2 regions of the Streptomyces sp. WAC07094 genome follow, and region 1 is predicted to be linked to the other one. Evidence: riboswitches for the same ligand, from Rfam matches in the RefSeq annotation. Region 1 holds a riboswitch; the other holds the start of a gene.

Region 1 (8,238 bases):
GGCTCGACCTCGGGGAACCCGCCTCCGTGGCCGAGCTGTTCACGGAGGACGGCGTCTGGCGGTGGCCGGCGGGCGACAGGACCGTGCGGGGCCGGGACGCGCTGCGCCGCTACTTCGGCGGGCGTCCCGCCGACCGGCTCTCACGCCGCCTGATGTCCAACGTCCTCGTCACGGTGACGTCCCCGGACGCGGCCGCCGCCACGTCGTACTTCACGACGTACCGCGTCGACGGGTACGAGGGCGGCCTGGTCCCGGCGGGTCCCCCGACCCAAGTGGGCCACTACCAGGACACCTTCGGCAGGGCGGACTGCATCTGGCTGCTCACCTCCCGCACCGTGCACCTGCCCTTCGGCGGCCCCACGCGCCGGCTCCCCCGCTAGGCGGTCCCCGACGCCGTGCGTCGGATCAACGCCTCGGCCCCGCCGAGAAGTTCGACCTCGCGCTCGCTCATGGGCGGGTTCTCCGCCGGCGGCGCGGAGCCTCCGTCAGGCCCTCCCCGGTCAGAGCCGAGGTGCCCCGGTGCCCCGCCGGCATCGCGGCCGGCAACGCGCGCACGCCGTCCACCCGGGGTTCGCCGACCACGGCCACCTGCGCGAGGACCACCGCGGGCCTGCCCCGGTCGAGCCCCGGGGCGCCCTCCTCGGCGGTCGCCCGGTCGACGACCTTCGAGCCTTCGGCGGTCGTGATCATGTTCAGTGTGTGCAGGTCGAGGTGGAGGACGCGGACGGCCGGGTCCGACGAGTCGCGGGCGGGCAGCGCATGCAGGTCGCGCAGCGGCCGGGCGGCAACTCCCCGGCCTCCTGCGGGCCGAGGCGCCCGTGGGGCATCGCCTCCGGCCTCGCCGGCCCGGACAGTTTCTCCATCACGAGGTCGCCGCGGGTCGCCGTCCGTACGCCGGGCGCGGGGCAAACGCGGCCACGGACGTGGTCCATCACCACGGCCTCGGCCGCCGCGTCGCCCCAGCCGTCCCGGTAGCGCCTCGGCACCCATGCGCCGTCGATCTCGTACACGTCCGCCGTGCGCCCGGAGCCGGGCAGACTCCCCGTCTGCGTGAACGGCCCCCGTCCGGGGCCGGCCCGCACGGTCCCCGCGCCCGCTCCCCTCGCGGGGGGCCCTCGGCTCCCCTCCTACCGGCGGGTACAGTAGCCGGGTCGTTCTCGCACCCGTACGGGGGGAAGCCGGTGGAATTCCGGCGCTGACCCGCAACCGTGAGCCACCCACGTGGCGAGCCGGATCGCCCCGCACGGTTCGTGACCGGCTCACGCACACCCGCGGCCCGCCGGTGTGCGGCACCGTCGAGGTCTACGGAGCCGAGCCGCCCGGAGTGTTCCGTGCTGCCCGGCTCCCCGCAGGGAGAGGCACATGAACCTCCGCCGCAGCGCCGCGGCTCTGGCAGCGGTCGCCGTGATCGGCACGGCCACGCCCGCCGTCGCCGCCGGACCGTCCCCGTCCGCGTCGCCGTCCCCGGTGATACCCGACGGTCTGTACGGCCGCACGGACCCGACGTACGACGGCGTCTGGCGCCAGTCGCTGACCCTCCTCGCCCAGGACACCGTGGGCGTCAAGCCCGCGATCGCGGCGGTGGACTGGCTGACCGGACAGCAGTGCGCGAACGGCGCGTTCGCGGCCTTCCGCGCCGACACAGCCGAGCCCTGCGGCGCCGGACTCGTGGTCGACACCAACAGCACGGCCGCCGCCGTCCAGGCGCTCGCCGCACTCGGCGGCCACGACGCCGCCACCGGCAAGGCGGTCACCTGGCTGAAGTCCGTGCAGAACGCGGACGGCGGCTGGGGGTACACGCCGGGCGGTGCCAGCGACGCGAACTCCACGTCCGTGGTCATCGGCGCCCTCGCCGCCGCGGGCGGGGACCCGAAGGACGTTCGCAAGGGGGGCAGGTCCCCTTATGACGCGCTTCTGAAGCTGGCACTGCCCTGCGACGGCGACGGGGCGGGTGCCTTCGCCTACCAGCCGGACAAGAAGGGCAGGTTGACGGCCAACGCGGACGCGACGGCGGCAGCGGTGCTCGGCGCGCTCGGCAAGGGGCTGGCCGGCGACGACGCCAGGCCCGACGCCGCACCCCCGGCCTGCGGGAGAGCCGACGGTCCCGGACAGGCCGCACACAACGGCGCCGCCTACCTCCGCACGGCCCTGGCCAAGGACAAGCACCTCACCCAGGAGCTGCCCGGCGCCAAGCCGCAACCCGACTACGGCAACACGGCGGACGCGGTCGTCGCGCTCGCCACCGTCGGCCAGGGCGACCGGGCCGCCGATTCGCTGCGCTGGCTGGAGACCCACTACGAGCAGTGGGCGAAGCAGAGCGGACCGGCCGCGTACGCCCAGCTGATCCTCGCCGCGAACGCGGAGGGCTCCGACCCGCGCCACTTCGGCGGCCAGGACCTGGTCCGGCTCATGGACGCGACCGGACCGGCCCCCGCCTCGGTGCCCGACGCCAAGGGCTCCGAGCCGCACGGCTCCGAGGACGCGGCGAAGTCCGACAAGGACGAGGGTCCCCTCCGTGTCGCTTGGATCGTCGGTGCCTGTCTCCTCGCCCTGACCGCCGGCGGCATCCTGTACACCTCCCGGGGCGGGAGGCGTCAGCCGTGAGCCGCCGCGTCTGCGCCCTGCTCCTGGCCCCTCTGCTCCTGCTGCTGGGGGCCGCCGGGCAGGCGCAGGCCGCCGGGTACCGCTACTGGTCCTTCTGGGAGCGCGACGGCGGCCACTGGACGTACGCAACCCAGGGCCCCTCGACCGCCCGCCCGGCCGACGGTGACGTCCAGGGCTTCCGCTTCGCCGTCAGCGAGGACTCCGCGGACGCCACCACACCGCGTGGGGCCGCGGACTTCGGCGCCGTCTGCGACGGGACGCCCGCACGGCCGGGCCAGAAGCGGGTGGCGCTGGTCATCGACTTCGGTACGCCCTCGGACGCCGCCTCGGGCGAGACCCCGCCCGCCGCGCGCACCGCCTGCGCCCGCATACCCGGGGACGCGACGACGGCGGACGCGCTCGCCGCGGTCGCGGGGCCCCTCCGCTACGACACGAACGCCCTGCTGTGCGGGATAGCGGGCTATCCGCGGCAGGGGTGCGGGGAGCAGGTGACCGCGCAGAAGCACGCCGCGCCAGCCGATGACGAGCCGCACCACGGCCCGTCGGTGGGCGTGTTCGCGGGCGTCGCCGCCGTGGTCGTCCTGGGCGGGGCGGCGCTGTGGCAGGCGCGCCGCCGCAGGAGCTGACGATGGCGCCCCCGACCGGCCGCGGCCGACCGGCCGTCCACCCGGGCGCCTGGTGGCTGTGGTCACTGGGGCTCGCCGTCGCGGCCACCCGTACCACCAACCCGCTCGTGCTGGCCCTCCTCGTCGCCGTGTCCGCGTACGTCGTAGCGGCCCGCCGCACACAGGATCCGTGGTCCCGCTCCTACGCGGCCTTCGCCAGACTCGCCCTCGCGGTCCTCGTCATCCGCCTGGTCTTCGCCGTGGTCCTCGGCTCGCCCGTCCCCGGTACCCACACCGTCCTGACCTTGCCCGAAGTCCCCCTGCCGCACTGGGCCCAGGGCATCCGCATCGGTGGCCGGGTCACCGCCGAGGGCCTTGTCTTCGCCCTGTACGACGGCCTCAAACTGGCCACCCTGCTCATCTGCGTCGGTGCCGCCAACGCGCTGGCGAATCCGGCAAGGCTGCTCAAGGCACTCCCGGGTGCCCTGTACGAGACGGGTGTGGCGGTCGTCGTGGCGCTCACCTTCGCCCCGCACCTCGTCGCCGACGTCCGGCGCCTGCGCGCGGCACGCCGGCTGCGCGGCCGGCCCGACCGGGGCCTGCGCGGGCTGCTCCAGGTAGGACTGCCTGTCCTGGAAGGCGCGCTGGAACGCTCCGTCGCCCTCGCCGCCGCCATGGACGCGCGCGGCTTCGGCCGCACCGCCGACGTACCCCCCGCCGTCCGGCGCACCACCGCCGCCCTCACCCTGGGCGGCCTCCTCGGCGTCTGCGCGGGGACGTACGGACTGCTGACGGCCGAAGGGGGCGTCTACGGTCTGCCCGTCCTGCTCGTGGGCCTCGCCGCCGCCCTCGCGGGCCTCCGGCTCGGCGGCCGGCGCTCGCCGCGCACGCGCTACCGGCCGGACGTCTGGGGCGCACGGGCGTGGCTGGTCGCCGGTTCCGGGATCGTGGCGGCGGCGGTGCTGGCCGTCGCCGCCGCCCTGGACCCCTCCGCGCTGCACCCCGGTGTCGTCCCCCTGGCCGCTCCGGCACTGCCCCTGCTGCCCGCCGCGGCCGTCCTGGTCGGTCTGCTGCCCGCGTTCGTCACCCCCGCACCCGAGGAGTCCGCGTGATCCGCTTCGAGGATGTCTCCGTGTGGTACGACGCGGCGGCCGAACCCGCCGTCGAGGGTGTCGACTTCGAGGTCCCGGAGGGCGAACTGACGTTGCTGGTCGGCCCGTCCGGGGTCGGCAAGTCCACGGTGCTGGGCGCGGTGAGCGGGCTGGTCCCGCACTTCACGGGCGGCACCCTGCGCGGCCGTGTCACCGTGGCCGGACGCGACACCCGTACCCACAAGCCGCGTGAACTCGCCGACGTGGTGGGCACGGTGGGGCAGGATCCGCTGTCCCACTTCGTGACGGACACCGTGGAGGACGAACTCGCCTACGGCATGGAGTCATTGGGGCTGGCCCCGGCGGTCATGCGGCGGCGGGTCGAGGAGACCCTGGACCTGCTGGGCCTCGCCGATCTGAGGAACCGGCCGATCACCACCCTGTCGGGCGGCCAGCAGCAGCGCGTCGCGATCGGCTCGGTGCTCACCCCCCACCCGAAGGCCCTCGTCCTCGACGAGCCGACGTCCGCTCTGGACCCCGCGGCGGCCGAAGAGGTTCTCGCCGTCCTGCAGCGGCTCGTCCACGATCTCGGTACGACCGTCCTGCTCGCCGAGCACCGGCTGGAACGGGTCGTCCAGTACGCCGACCGGGTCGTCCTGCTCCCCGGCCCCGGTGCCCGTCCGGTCATCGGCGCCCCGGCCGAGGTCATGGCCCTCTCCCCGGTGTATCCGCCGGTGGTGGACCTGGGCCGGCTGGCGGGCTGGTCGCCCCTGCCCCTCACGGTGCGCGACGCCCGCCGCCGTGCGGACGCCCTGCGCGAACGGCTCGCGGACGCGTCACCCGTGGACGGCCGGGATCCGTCTCCCCGCGCGGCGTCGAACCCCGGTACCGAAGTCCCCGTCCCGCGGCGCTTCCTGCGCCGGCGCAGCGTCCTGGACGCCCCGCAGGCCCAACCCGCGGCCGCCGTCACATCCCTGGCCGTCCGCCGTGGCGCCGTCGAGGCGCTGCACCAGGTCGACCTGACCGTCACCGCCGGTGAGACCGTGGCCCTCATGGGGCGCAACGGAGCCGGGAAGTCCACACTCCTGTCCGCGCTCGTCGGGCTCGTCGAACCGGCCCGTGGTTCGGTACGGACCGGCGGCGTGGTCCCGCACCGCACCGCACCGCGTGACCTGGTACGGCGCGTGGGCCTCGTACCGCAGGAGCCGCGGGACCTGCTGTACGCGGACACGGTGGGCGCCGAGTGCGCCGCCGCGGACCGGGACGCGGACGCCGTCCCCGGCAGCTGCCGGGCACTGGTGACGGAACTGCTGCCCGGCGTCACGGACGACGCGCACCCGAGGGATCTGTCGGAGGGGCAGCGGCTGGCGCTCGCCCTGGCCGTGGTCCTCACGGCACGCCCCCGGCTGCTGCTCCTGGACGAGCCGACACGCGGACTCGACTACGCGGCGAAGGCGCGTCTGGTCGCCGTGCTGCGCGGGCTCGCCGCCGAGGGACACGCCATCGTGCTGGCCACTCATGATGTGGAGCTGGCCGCGGAACTCGCCCACCGGGTGGTGATCCTGGCCGAGGGCGAGGTCGTCGCCGACGGGCCGGCCGCCGAGGTGGTGGTCGCGTCCCCCTCGTTCGCGCCCCAGGTGACGAAGGTCCTCGCCCCACAGCAGTGGCTCACCGTCGCCCAGGTCCGGGAGGCACTGTCGTCATGACACCCCGCACGCCGAGTCCGGCCGCCGCCTCCCGGATCCGTCCCGTCCGCCTCGGCCCCCGGTCCGTCGCCGCTCTCGCCCTGGTGAGCGCGGTCGGTGCCGCGGGGTTCACCTGGCCCCTGTTCGCCGACCCCGCCTCGCAGGTCGGCGCGCACGCCCAGGACGCGCCCTGGCTCTTCGCCGGTCTGCTGGTACTGCTGGTCGCCGTCGTAGCGGCGACGATCTCCGAGTCGGGGCTCGGTCCCAAGGCCGTGGCGATGCTCGGCGTGCTCGCCGCGACCGGTGCCGCCCTGCGGCCCATCGGTGCGGGTACGGCCGGCATCGAGCCGATGTTCTTCCTGATGGTGCTGAGCGGGCGGGTGCTCGGGCCCGGCTTCGGGTTCGTCCTCGGGAACGTGACGATGTTCGCCTCCGCCCTGCTGACGGGCGGGGTGGGACCGTGGCTGCCGTTCCAGATGCTGGCCATGGGCTGGTTCACCCTGGGCGCGGGGCTGCTGCCGGGCTACCGGCTGCGGGGGCGGGGCGAGGCGGCGATGCTCGCCGGATACGGCTTCCTGGCCGCGTTCGCGTACGGCACGGTGATGAACCTCGCCGGCTGGCCCTATATGAACGCACTCGCCTCCGGCATCGCCTTCGACCCGCATGCCGGGCTCGCCGCCAACCTGGCCCGCTTCCTCGCCTACTGCGTGGCCACCTCACTGGGCTGGGACCTCGGGCGGGCCACCGTCACGGTCGTCCTGACCTTCTTCCTCGGTCCGGCCGTGCTCAGGGCACTGCGCCGGGCGACCCGTCGTGCCGCCTTCGAGAGCCCGGTCGCCTTCGAGCCGCGCTGAGACGAGACGCCGGTCACATCCCAACTCCCGGGCATGCGGCGCCGGTCACATTCGGCGGGGCTTCGGAGACCCCTCGCCCGTCCACGGGCCGCGACCTGGGTCACACCGCGGGGCACCCGGCTGCGGCGCGGGTCACACCCTTCGCCTTCGCTCCGTGTCACCTCCTCGACGGTCGGTGACCCAAACCGTGACGAGCCCCACGTGAGCGGGGTCACCTACGGCCCGTGGCCGTAGATCGAGTGAGTGGGCATGTCCGCGGCAATTCGGCCTCCGACCTGCGGATTGAGAGCCAGGTCACACGAGCGCCACATACCTCTGATGCGACCACAACTAGTAAAAAGGGTCATTGCGGACATTCCTTGAGCCTGCTTCTCTGGATGACGTCGCCGGGCGCCGACGGGCCCACACGGGCCACGGCGCCGACGTACGCCCCCACCGCACCCCACGCGGTAACGGCATGCCTGCGACTCCTTGTCCCCGAACGAAAAGGTTCTCTGTGTCCGTCTCCTTCATCCGCCGCGTCGCTTCCCCGAAGAAGGCCTTCGCCACTGCCGCCGTCGCCGCCGCCGCGTCCGGCATGCTGCTCACCTCGGTGCCCGCCCACGCGGCCACCGACTCGGCCTCCAACGCCCGGACGATCGCGCACCAGATGATTCCTGACGCCGCGCAGTACGAAGCGTTCAACAAGATCGTCACCCACGAGAGCGGCTGGAACATGCACGCCACCAACGCCTCGTCCGGTGCCTACGGCCTGGTCCAGGCGCTGCCCGCCTCCAAGATGGCCTCCGCCGGTGCCGACTGGAAGACGAACCCGGCCACCCAGATCAAGTGGGGCCTGGACTACATGAACTCCCGCTACGGCAGCCCCGTCGCCGCGTGGAACTTCTGGTCCACCCACCACTGGTACTGAGCCGGCCGAGCTCACACTGCCGCGAAGGCGGCGGTCCCCCTCCGGGACCGCCGCCTTCGGCGTGTCCGCACACGCCCGCCGCTTGCGCACCGTGTGCGGCCTCAGGGCACCAGGCACTCGAACCACACGGTCTTGCCGTCCGAAGACTCCGGCTCCACACCCCACTTGTCGACGACGGCGTCGACGAGCAGCAGCCCGCGTCCGCCTTCCGCGCCCGGGGGCGGTGCGTGCGTCACCGAGGGAAGCCGGGAGCACCCGTCGGTCACCTTCACCCGGACTCCCGCGGCCTGCCGCAGGACGAGCAGCGTGCAGTGCCGGTCGGGCACATGGCGCACGACGTTGGCGACCAGCTCGGTCACGGCCAGTTCCACGGCGTCCGCCAAATCCGCCATCTCCCACTCGCGCAGGAGGGAGCGGACGATCCGGCGGACGTGCCGGGCCGAGTGCTCGCCCACGGTCAGGCGCATGCGGTACTGGTTCGCACGGGCG
Region 2 (8,238 bases), 4.4 Mb from region 1:
ATGTCGCCGGGAAAGACCGGCTGGGACGAGGCGGGGATGGTGTTGATGTAGTCGGAGGACAGAAGCCCGGGCAGCGTCACCCCGGATGCGGCGGCGTACTCGTGCACACGCCGCAGCAGATACACGGCGCGCTCGTGCCCCGCATGCCTCATGACGGCGTCGAGTGAGGCCCGCCATTCCTCCGTCTCCTCGGCATCACGGTCGGGCAGCTGGTCGAGTTCACTCGTCGCGGAGGAATCTGTGGGCCGAGCCGGAACACTCATTGCTGTCTTCCTGTCGAAGTGTGGAGGGGCGGACGGTGGGCACGGCCGTCCCCGCGGTCGGCACGAAGGACGGCGGATGCGGGAGGCCGCCCCGCATCCGCGCGCCGCGGTGCCCGCGCGGACCGCTGAGCCGGCGCTCGTCGGCTCCGGCGCCTGCGCCCGGGTCTTGGTGAGGGCGGATCCGGCCGCGCGCACTGAATAGGACAGACCGCACGTCCTTGTTGTGACACCGAGCGCGGTCGCCCCACGCCCCGGCCGGGACGCAGGAGGCCGTGACCGCCGGACGTAGACACGACGGGGAAGGTCCGATCGGTCTCGAACGTACGGACGGCGTCACCGCCGAGCGGGGGATCTTGGCGGCTCGGCCTCACCGCCTGCCCGTGAACGGACATGCATAGGTGCAGGGAAACAACATGGAGGTGCAACACGGTGTCAAGCAACGACTCGACGGGTGCGGCGGGCGCCAGGCCGCGATCCGAAGTGTGGAAGACGGCGGTGACGACGCTGCAGGACGTGAAGCCGCCCTTCATCCCCGAGAACGCCTCGGGCATGACCATCCTGGTCGAATGGCCTCCTGGTGACCCGGGCACCCCCGCGCACCGCCACTCGGGGCCGGCCTTCGGATACGTGCTCGAAGGCGAGATGCGCTTCGAGCTGGAAGGTGAGCCGGAACGTGTGGTCGGGACCGGTGAGACCTTCTGGGAACCGGGCGGCGACGTCATCCACTACCAGGACGGCAATGCCCGAACGGACGCGCGATGCCGGTTCGTCGTGACCATGCTGTGTGCGCCGGGCCAGCCGATGCTGACGGTGGTCGACGAGGAGGAACTGGCACAGCGCGCCCATCTGCGGGCGCCCCGGTCCGCACACTGATCTGCGCTGCTCCGCCCGGGCAGGCGGCCCGCGACCGACACGGCCCGGCTCGGTGGCAGGGCACACCCGCGCCCTGCCACGGAGCCGGGGGACATCGGCGTGTCGACCCGCCGGTCACTCGACGAAGTACGAGTCGTGCTCGGCGAAGAACCTGGCGCGCTCCTCGTCCGTGGCATGAGCCATCTCCGCGAGCCCTTCGAAGTACTTCTCACGCGGCGCCCCCGGCGTGAAGAGGAGAAGCATGTCCGCAGGGGCGTCGGAGTCGTTTCGGAAAGCATGCAGCCCGCCCTGCGGTACATGCAGGAAGTCGCCCTGCAGCGCGTCGACCCACTCGGCGCCGTTGAACAGCCGCACGGTGCCGTCGAGGATGAAAAAGGACTCCGAGATCGTCCGGTGGAAGTGGGTCTTGGGGCCACCCGACCTCGCACTCATCTCGACCCGATACAGTCCGAACTCACCTCGCGTGGTGGTCGTGGTCGCGAGGTAGTGAATGGCGTCCTTGCCGGCGGTTCCGACATTCGGCGGAGTACTCACCGGTCGGAAATTCGCGTTGATCTCGCCGTCATCTCCCGTGTACCACACCCGCTCGGGGTACGACATGCACATCATCCCTTCCCTGTCTCGGTGCGCCGCGACGCGCTGACGGGACCGGCGCGGACCACTGCCGCGGCCGCCGTGGGCAGGCCACCCCAGGGCCTGCCCACGACGTGTCCCCACAAGGGAGACCGGACGGCCCGCACATGTGTGACACGTCGACGACCACGAACCCGGCCACGGCGGGTCGCTGCGGGTGCCGGTTCAGGAGGGAGACCGCAGGAACGCGACCACCGCCGTCGCGAACTCCTCCGGCTGCTCGATGTGCCCCAGGTGCCCGGTTTCGTCCAGGACAACGAGCTCCGCTCCGGGGACCGCCTCGTGGATCATCCGCGCCCAGCGCCGGCCGCAGATGAAGTCCGCCTCTCCGACCAGGACCAGGGTGCGCGCCGCGATACCGGGCAACTCCTCCCGGACGTCGAAGGGCGGGCCCTCCCCCGCCGAGGGCGCGGCGTACATGCGCAGCGTCCCGCGGGCCGGGGCGAACTCCTTCTCACGTCCCCAGTAGTCGAAGAAGTACGTGGGAGTGATGGTGCGCAGCACCGCTGTCGCGCCTTCGTCGGACAGCAGGTCCAGCCGCGCGGTGAGCCCGGCGACATAGGTGGCCACCTCGGGATGCCCGGCCGCGTGACGCCGGGCGAACCGCTCCATGTCGGCGACCGCGGCCGACCAGAACTCTTCGCCCGTCACCGGGGAGGTGTCGTAGAGAATCAAGGAGGCGACCCGCGCCGGATGGTCGAGCGCATACCGCTGGGCGACGAACCCGCCGTGCGAGTGGCCGAGCAGGGCGACCTCGGGCAGCGCGAGGTGCTCGATCACCGCGTGCAGGAATTGGGTGTACGTGGCCAGGTTGTACGCACGCGGGTCGGGCAGCCGACCGGACGCGCCGGTGCCGACGGGCTCGATGTGGACCATGGTCAGGTGCCGCTCGAGCAGGGGCATGCGCAGATAGTCCCAACCGATGCCGGGCCCGCCGGAATGGGCGACGCACACGGGCCCCGTGCCGGCGACGTGGTAGCGCTGCTCGATGAGGGAGGACCCGTACCGCACCGCCACCGTGTGCGTGCCGGGACTCAGCGGCGATCCGGGGTCCGCCGCGGGGGAGGGAAGAGGATCAGGCTCAGACGAAAGGTTCACAGTCACCAGATAGTGTGCCAATGATCGTCCATACTCAAGACATTGTGAATTCTGTCATCGCATCGATGCGGACCGCCACAGGAAGCGGTCATGCTGCTGCCACCTCGTCCAAATGGTCTGCGCTGTACGGTAGTTGTCGTGTCTGTATCGGACGCCGCGACGCAGTGCATCGCTCGTGCATGACACTGTTTGCGCTGCCCATGCGGGCTCGGAACAGTGGATGGTCAAACGTTTGCTATGCTGCTCACAGCGTTCCGGGGGCCGATGGACACTCCCCCGTGACCGGTGCCCGGAACGCACCACCTGCGATGTGAGCCGGCAGGTGCAGCGCCCGGGCGCCACACGATCCCCCGATGGGTGGCGCCCGGGACCACGCCGTCCGGCCGCGGCCCAGGAGCCCGCCCACCGCGAGAGACCGTCGGCCCACGTGCGCGGGTGGGCCGTCGGGGAAGTTCCGTCACGGCTGCCCCGGGCGCCACGGAATCGTCCGCCGCGCGTGGAGAGGAAGATCACGCCAGGTGGATGCGGTCTTGGCCATGCCCGTGTCACGCGGTACGGTCTGTCCGATATCGACGACGGTACGACGGAAGCCGGTGGGAATCCGGCACGGTCGCGCCACTGTATTCCGGGAGCCCCTGGGCGCCCGGTGAGTCAGACCCGTGGCCGTCGTCCTGTGCACCACCGAGATGGGACGCGAACTCCCAGAGGAGGCCTGCCATGGCGCAGTCCGTCGCCCAGCCGACAGCCACCAACCCCGTCGTTCCCGCCACGCTGCCGCTGAAGGCGATAGCTCCCTGGGCGGTGTTCTTCGGCATCCTGATGCTGATCCTGCTCTACTTCGTCGGCGCCGAGCAGGGCGCCACCTCCGTGTTCAACGGCACGGACGTCCACGAGTGGGTGCACGACGCCCGCCACCTGCTCGGCTTCCCCTGCCACTGACGCGAGGGACGTCGCACCCCCATGAACTCCGCAACCGTAAGAAACCTTCTCGTGCGGGGCATGCTCGCCGGCCTGGCCGCCGGTGTGCTCGCCCTCGTCGTCGCCTATTTCCTCGGTGAGCCGAACGTGGACAGTGCGATCGGCTTCGAGGACGCCCACTCCCATGAGCACGAGATGGAAGTCGTCTCCCGCTCCCTGCAGTCCACCGCCGGTCTCGCCACCGGTGTCCTGGTCTACGGGGTGGCCTTCGGCGGCATCGCGGCGCTCGCCTTCTGCTTCGCGCTGGGCCGTGTCGGCCGCTTCAGCCCCCGGGCGACCGCCCTGCTGCTGTCCGGTTGTGCGCTGCTCGCCGTGTACGTCGTTCCGTTCCTGAAGTACCCGGCGAACCCGCCGTCGGTCGGCGACCCCGACACCATCGGCAAGCGGACCACCCTGTACTTCCTGATGATGGTGCTCAGCGTGCTCCTCGCGGTCGGCGCCACCATCCTCGGCAAGCGGCTCTCACCCTCGCTGGGCACGTGGTACGCCACCGTCGTGGCGGTGGCCGCGTTCGCCGTCGCGATCGGCCTGGCGTACGCCTTCCTGCCGGTCATCAACGAGGTGCCCAGGGACTTCCCGGCCACGCTGCTGTGGCGGTTCCGGCTCTCCGCACTGGCCATGCAGATCGTCCTCTGGGGCGGATTCGGCCTGGTCTTCGGCGAGTTGGCCCAGCGGTTGCTGAACCCGAAGCCCGCGGCGGCCACGTCGGGGCGGGCGGTTCCGGCCGCTCACTGACACCGCCGGAAAACACGACAGGGCCCTGCGGAGTGGAACCTTCCCGGGGCCTTTTCGTGTTGCCCGGACACCGGCGCGCATCGCCTCACCTTCGGCGGCCACGAGGCGGTCCGCCTCGCCCCGGAGGGGCGGCCGACCGCGGCCTCGCCCAAATGCAGTGGGTGTTGCCTTTCGGGAGGCGCCTCGTTGTCGAGGTGCTCCCGGTGACGCCCGCGTCAATCGCCTAGTCCGCGTGCGGCCCCGCCGGTGGACGGCCCAGCCGCAGGTTCCAGCGTCCGGCCCGGCCACTGAGTTCGGTCACCGTCAGCGGGGGGACGTCGAGGCGCCAGAACGCCGTCGGCGGCAGGTCCAGTGCCCGTACGACGGCCGCGCGTACGACCTCCGGCTCGACCACGGCGAGCGTACGGCCGTCCGTCTCCGGGGCGGTGGCCAGCCAACGGCCGATCCGTCCGCACAAGTCCTGCACCGACTCCCCCCCGTGGGGCGCGGAGGCGGGGTCGGTGAGCCAGCGGCCCACCGCCTCCGACTCCTCGGCCGCCAGTTCGTCGAGGGTGCGGCCTCGCCAGCGACCCGCATCGAGACCGCCCAACTCCGGTGTCACCACGCCGTCCAGGCCCAGCGCAGCAGCCGTCTCCCGGCAGCGCACGCCGGGCGAGACGAGCACACGGACCGCCGGGGGCAGCGAGCCCGCCGCCGAGCGGGCCTGTTCCGCCCCGCCGTCGTCGATCGAGCAGCCGTCGTCGAAGCGGGCCTGCCGCAACGATGCGCTCACGGCGGGGGAGATGAAGAACAATCGGCTGGTCACACTCGCTCCTGCTGCTGTGATCGGGTGCGGGACTCTACCGGGTACGGCCCGTACACGGACCGGAGAAGGTCGCTCCCGGGGCCGGCCGAAGGGGGACCGGCCGGTGCGAGGCAGGGGACCGTTCCGCCGGACGGACGGCCCACACATCACCCGGTCTACCGCGCACCGCACGCGTTGCCGGTGACGGCACGGTCAGCCGCGAGGGCTGCTGATCCGCTCGGGCCGGATCACATAGATCACCCGGACCTGGTCGCGGCCGCCGAACCAGGGGTAGGGCCCGCCGAGGTACTTCTGCGCCAGCGACTCGATGTGTTCGGATGCCCCGTCGGTCGTCACACGCACCACACGGCCGCGGATCTGGATGTAGGAGGCCGGCTCGGCGGGGTCCGCGACAGCGATGGCGACCCGCGGATCGCGCGCGATGTTCCGGGTCTTCTGATGCGTCTCGACACTGTTGATCAGGACGTGTTCGCCATCGGTGTCGACCCATGTCTGAGTGAGCTGGGGCGAGCCGTCGGGCATGGTCGTGGCGATGTAGCAGGTGATGGGGCGGCGCAGCAGCGCCACCACGTCCTCGCCGAGGGCTGCGGGCACGGGGTCCTCCGGAGTCGGTTCAGTACATGCAGGGGCCACGCTAACGACGGCGGGAGACGCGGCCCTCCCCGGGCCCGGCATCGTGGGTGCCCGCACCGAGGCAGCGACTCCCGCCCCCGGCTCGGGCCCAGGGCTCAGACCACCGACCGCCAGGCGTCGGCGAGGGCGCGGACGGACGGGAACCGGTCCCGGGGAACGCGTGCGGTGGCCGTCCTGACCACCTCCAACTGCTCAGGCGTCCCACGCCAGTGCTCTTCGTCGTCCCCGGCGTCCAGCAGGAGGCGCAGCGCCCGGCCCAGGCTGAACACGGTGGTACGGAGGTCGATCCGCGCTCCGCGCACGGACTCCTCCGGCGCCATGTAGCGTGTCGACCCCGGCAGCCGGTCCGCGTCCAGGACGAACGGCCCCTGCCGGTACTCGTCCAGGTCGCACAGCACCATGCGATGCTCGTCGAAGTCGTACAGCATGCAGCCGTCGTAGAAGTCGACCGCGACGAATCCGGCCGCCTCCACGGCGAGATGGGCGTCGAGGACGGCGTCGAGAGCGGCATGAACACGGGGGAGCGGAAGCGCTCTGAAGCGCGCCATCGGACGTCCGGGAGCCGCGCGACCCCCGTGGCGCGAGCGGGTCGGATGGTAGAGGACTTCCCCGGCCGTCCACGGGTGGACGAGCGCCGCGCCGTTGTCGGTGGTGAAGGAGTGCACCAGCGGGACGACGGCCGGGTGCGAGACGCTGTGGTGCAGCGCCACCGCACGCCGCAGGGACGAAAGACCCTCGGGGGTCGTGGCGGTCTTCACGAACCAACGCCGCCCGTCGGCCAGTAGCCCGTACGACACGCAGCCCGAGTCCTGTTCGTCGAACGTCCGGAACACGGTGCCCAACCGGTCGAGGAGGGCGGCGGGTTCCGCCGCGTGCGTGACGTTGTGAAAGGGATGCGTCGTCATCTCGTGCATCATGTCGGTCAGGTGCCCCGAGCAGGAGGCCGCGGCACCCGCACGCGTATCGCCTCCACCGGCCGCACCTCCTCGGACAGCGGCGCACGATGGCACACGGCCGGCCTCACTTCACGGCGCTGAGGGCCGATTCGATGACCTTGGCGACCGGCTCCGGGTCGGAGATGAGAGTGAGGTGCGAGCCGCCCTGGAACGTGGTGACCTTCGAGCCGGCCCGCCGGGCCATCCTCATCTCCGATTCGGGTGTGATGATCCGGTCCCCGCTGCTGATGAAGTACCAGGAGGGGATGGTCTTCCATGCCGCGTACTTGGAGGGGATGCTGAACGCCGCGCTCGAGGCGGCTCGTTGCGAGGCCCAGAGATCCGTGGCCTGCTGCACCGGCAGGCTGTTGGCGAAGCTCTTGAGGAAGACGTCCCTCTTGAGATAGAGATCGGCGGCTCCGGCCGGGGCGTCGGCGTAGGGCACCGAGTCGAACAGCTTGCTCGCCGGTGCGTTGAGGGCGGATGTGGAACCGCTCAGCGACCCGGTGGTCTCCCCGACGGCGGGAGCGGCGGCGTCGACGTAGACGAGCGCCTTCACATTCCCGCTCTGGGCCGCGGCGTTGGTGATCACCGAGCCGCCGTAGGAATGGCCCACCAGGACGACGGGGCCGGGAATGCTCCGCAGAAAGCCGGCGACCGTGCGCGCGTCACTGGTCAGACCCAGCAGCGGGTTGGCGATGGAGCGGACGGCGTATCCCTTGGCCCGGAGAATCCGGACCTCGCCGCTCCAGCTCGATGTGTCCGCCCAGGCGCCGTGCACCAGCACCACGGTGGGCTTGCTGCTCTTCGCCGCCGGCGCAGCGGTGAGCTGCGCGGCGGCCCCGGTGCCGCCGCCGATCGTCAGGGCGGTGCCGGTGAGAGCGGCCGTGGATGCGCACACTGCGATGCGGCGCAGGCGTCGTCGTGATCCGAAGGCATGCATGGGCAGCGCCTCTCCTCAGGTCTTCTGCTCCACCTCGGCGCACTCGCGCGAGCACGCGCCGGGATCGGCAGGCGTCGTAGCGCATTCCGCGGCCGGGATTCGCATCGGCCCCTGCCGCGACACTAAGTGCGCGACGGCGCGGAAGGCTCTCTGTGATGGGCCGGGCGGGTGACGTCCCGGGCATGACGCGCAGGCGCCCTGGATCACGTCCGCGCCGGTCACGCCCTGCGAAGCAGGCCGACTCACCTACCGGCCCCCGGCGTCACCAGCCCCGATTCGTACGCCACGATGACCAGCTGCGCCCGGTCCCGCGCCCTCAGCTTCCCCATGATCCGGCTGACA

The links. A riboswitch is a leader RNA that binds a small molecule or an ion and turns the genes downstream of it on or off. The one in region 1 is predicted to bind cobalamin.
Region 2: linked by a shared signal. The riboswitch ahead of RCR19_RS06380 (CbtB-domain containing protein) and the one ahead of RCR19_RS26000 (prenyltransferase/squalene oxidase repeat-containing protein) in region 1 are both predicted to bind cobalamin.

Annotation. Positions count from the first base shown of each region.
Region 1 covers NZ_JAVMJZ010000001.1:5,879,635-5,887,872, reverse strand. The annotation lists gene RCR19_RS26015 (nuclear transport factor 2 family protein) at 1-380, shown strand, start outside; gene RCR19_RS26010 (hypothetical protein) at 448-690, opposite strand; gene RCR19_RS26005 (hypothetical protein) at 693-1,082, opposite strand; cobalamin riboswitch at 1,131-1,258, shown strand; gene RCR19_RS26000 (prenyltransferase/squalene oxidase repeat-containing protein) at 1,363-2,604, shown strand; gene RCR19_RS25995 (SCO2322 family protein) at 2,601-3,230, shown strand; gene RCR19_RS25990 (CbiQ family ECF transporter T component) at 3,233-4,321, shown strand; gene RCR19_RS25985 (ATP-binding cassette domain-containing protein) at 4,318-6,006, shown strand; gene RCR19_RS25980 (ECF transporter S component) at 6,003-6,839, shown strand; gene RCR19_RS25975 (transglycosylase SLT domain-containing protein) at 7,336-7,749, shown strand; gene RCR19_RS25970 (ATP-binding protein) at 7,851-8,216, opposite strand.
Region 2 covers NZ_JAVMJZ010000001.1:1,442,316-1,450,553, reverse strand. The annotation lists gene aceE (pyruvate dehydrogenase (acetyl-transferring), homodimeric type) at 1-263, opposite strand, end outside; gene RCR19_RS06395 (cupin domain-containing protein) at 693-1,136, shown strand; gene RCR19_RS06390 (cupin domain-containing protein) at 1,251-1,742, opposite strand; gene RCR19_RS06385 (alpha/beta hydrolase) at 1,935-2,780, opposite strand; cobalamin riboswitch at 3,407-3,549, shown strand; gene RCR19_RS06380 (CbtB-domain containing protein) at 3,585-3,806, shown strand; gene RCR19_RS06375 (CbtA family protein) at 3,828-4,580, shown strand; gene RCR19_RS06370 (histidine phosphatase family protein) at 4,804-5,385, opposite strand; gene RCR19_RS06365 (PPOX class F420-dependent oxidoreductase) at 5,578-5,979, opposite strand; gene RCR19_RS06360 (serine/threonine protein kinase) at 6,114-6,923, opposite strand; gene RCR19_RS06355 (alpha/beta hydrolase) at 7,039-7,896, opposite strand; gene RCR19_RS06350 (response regulator transcription factor) at 8,139-8,238, opposite strand, start outside.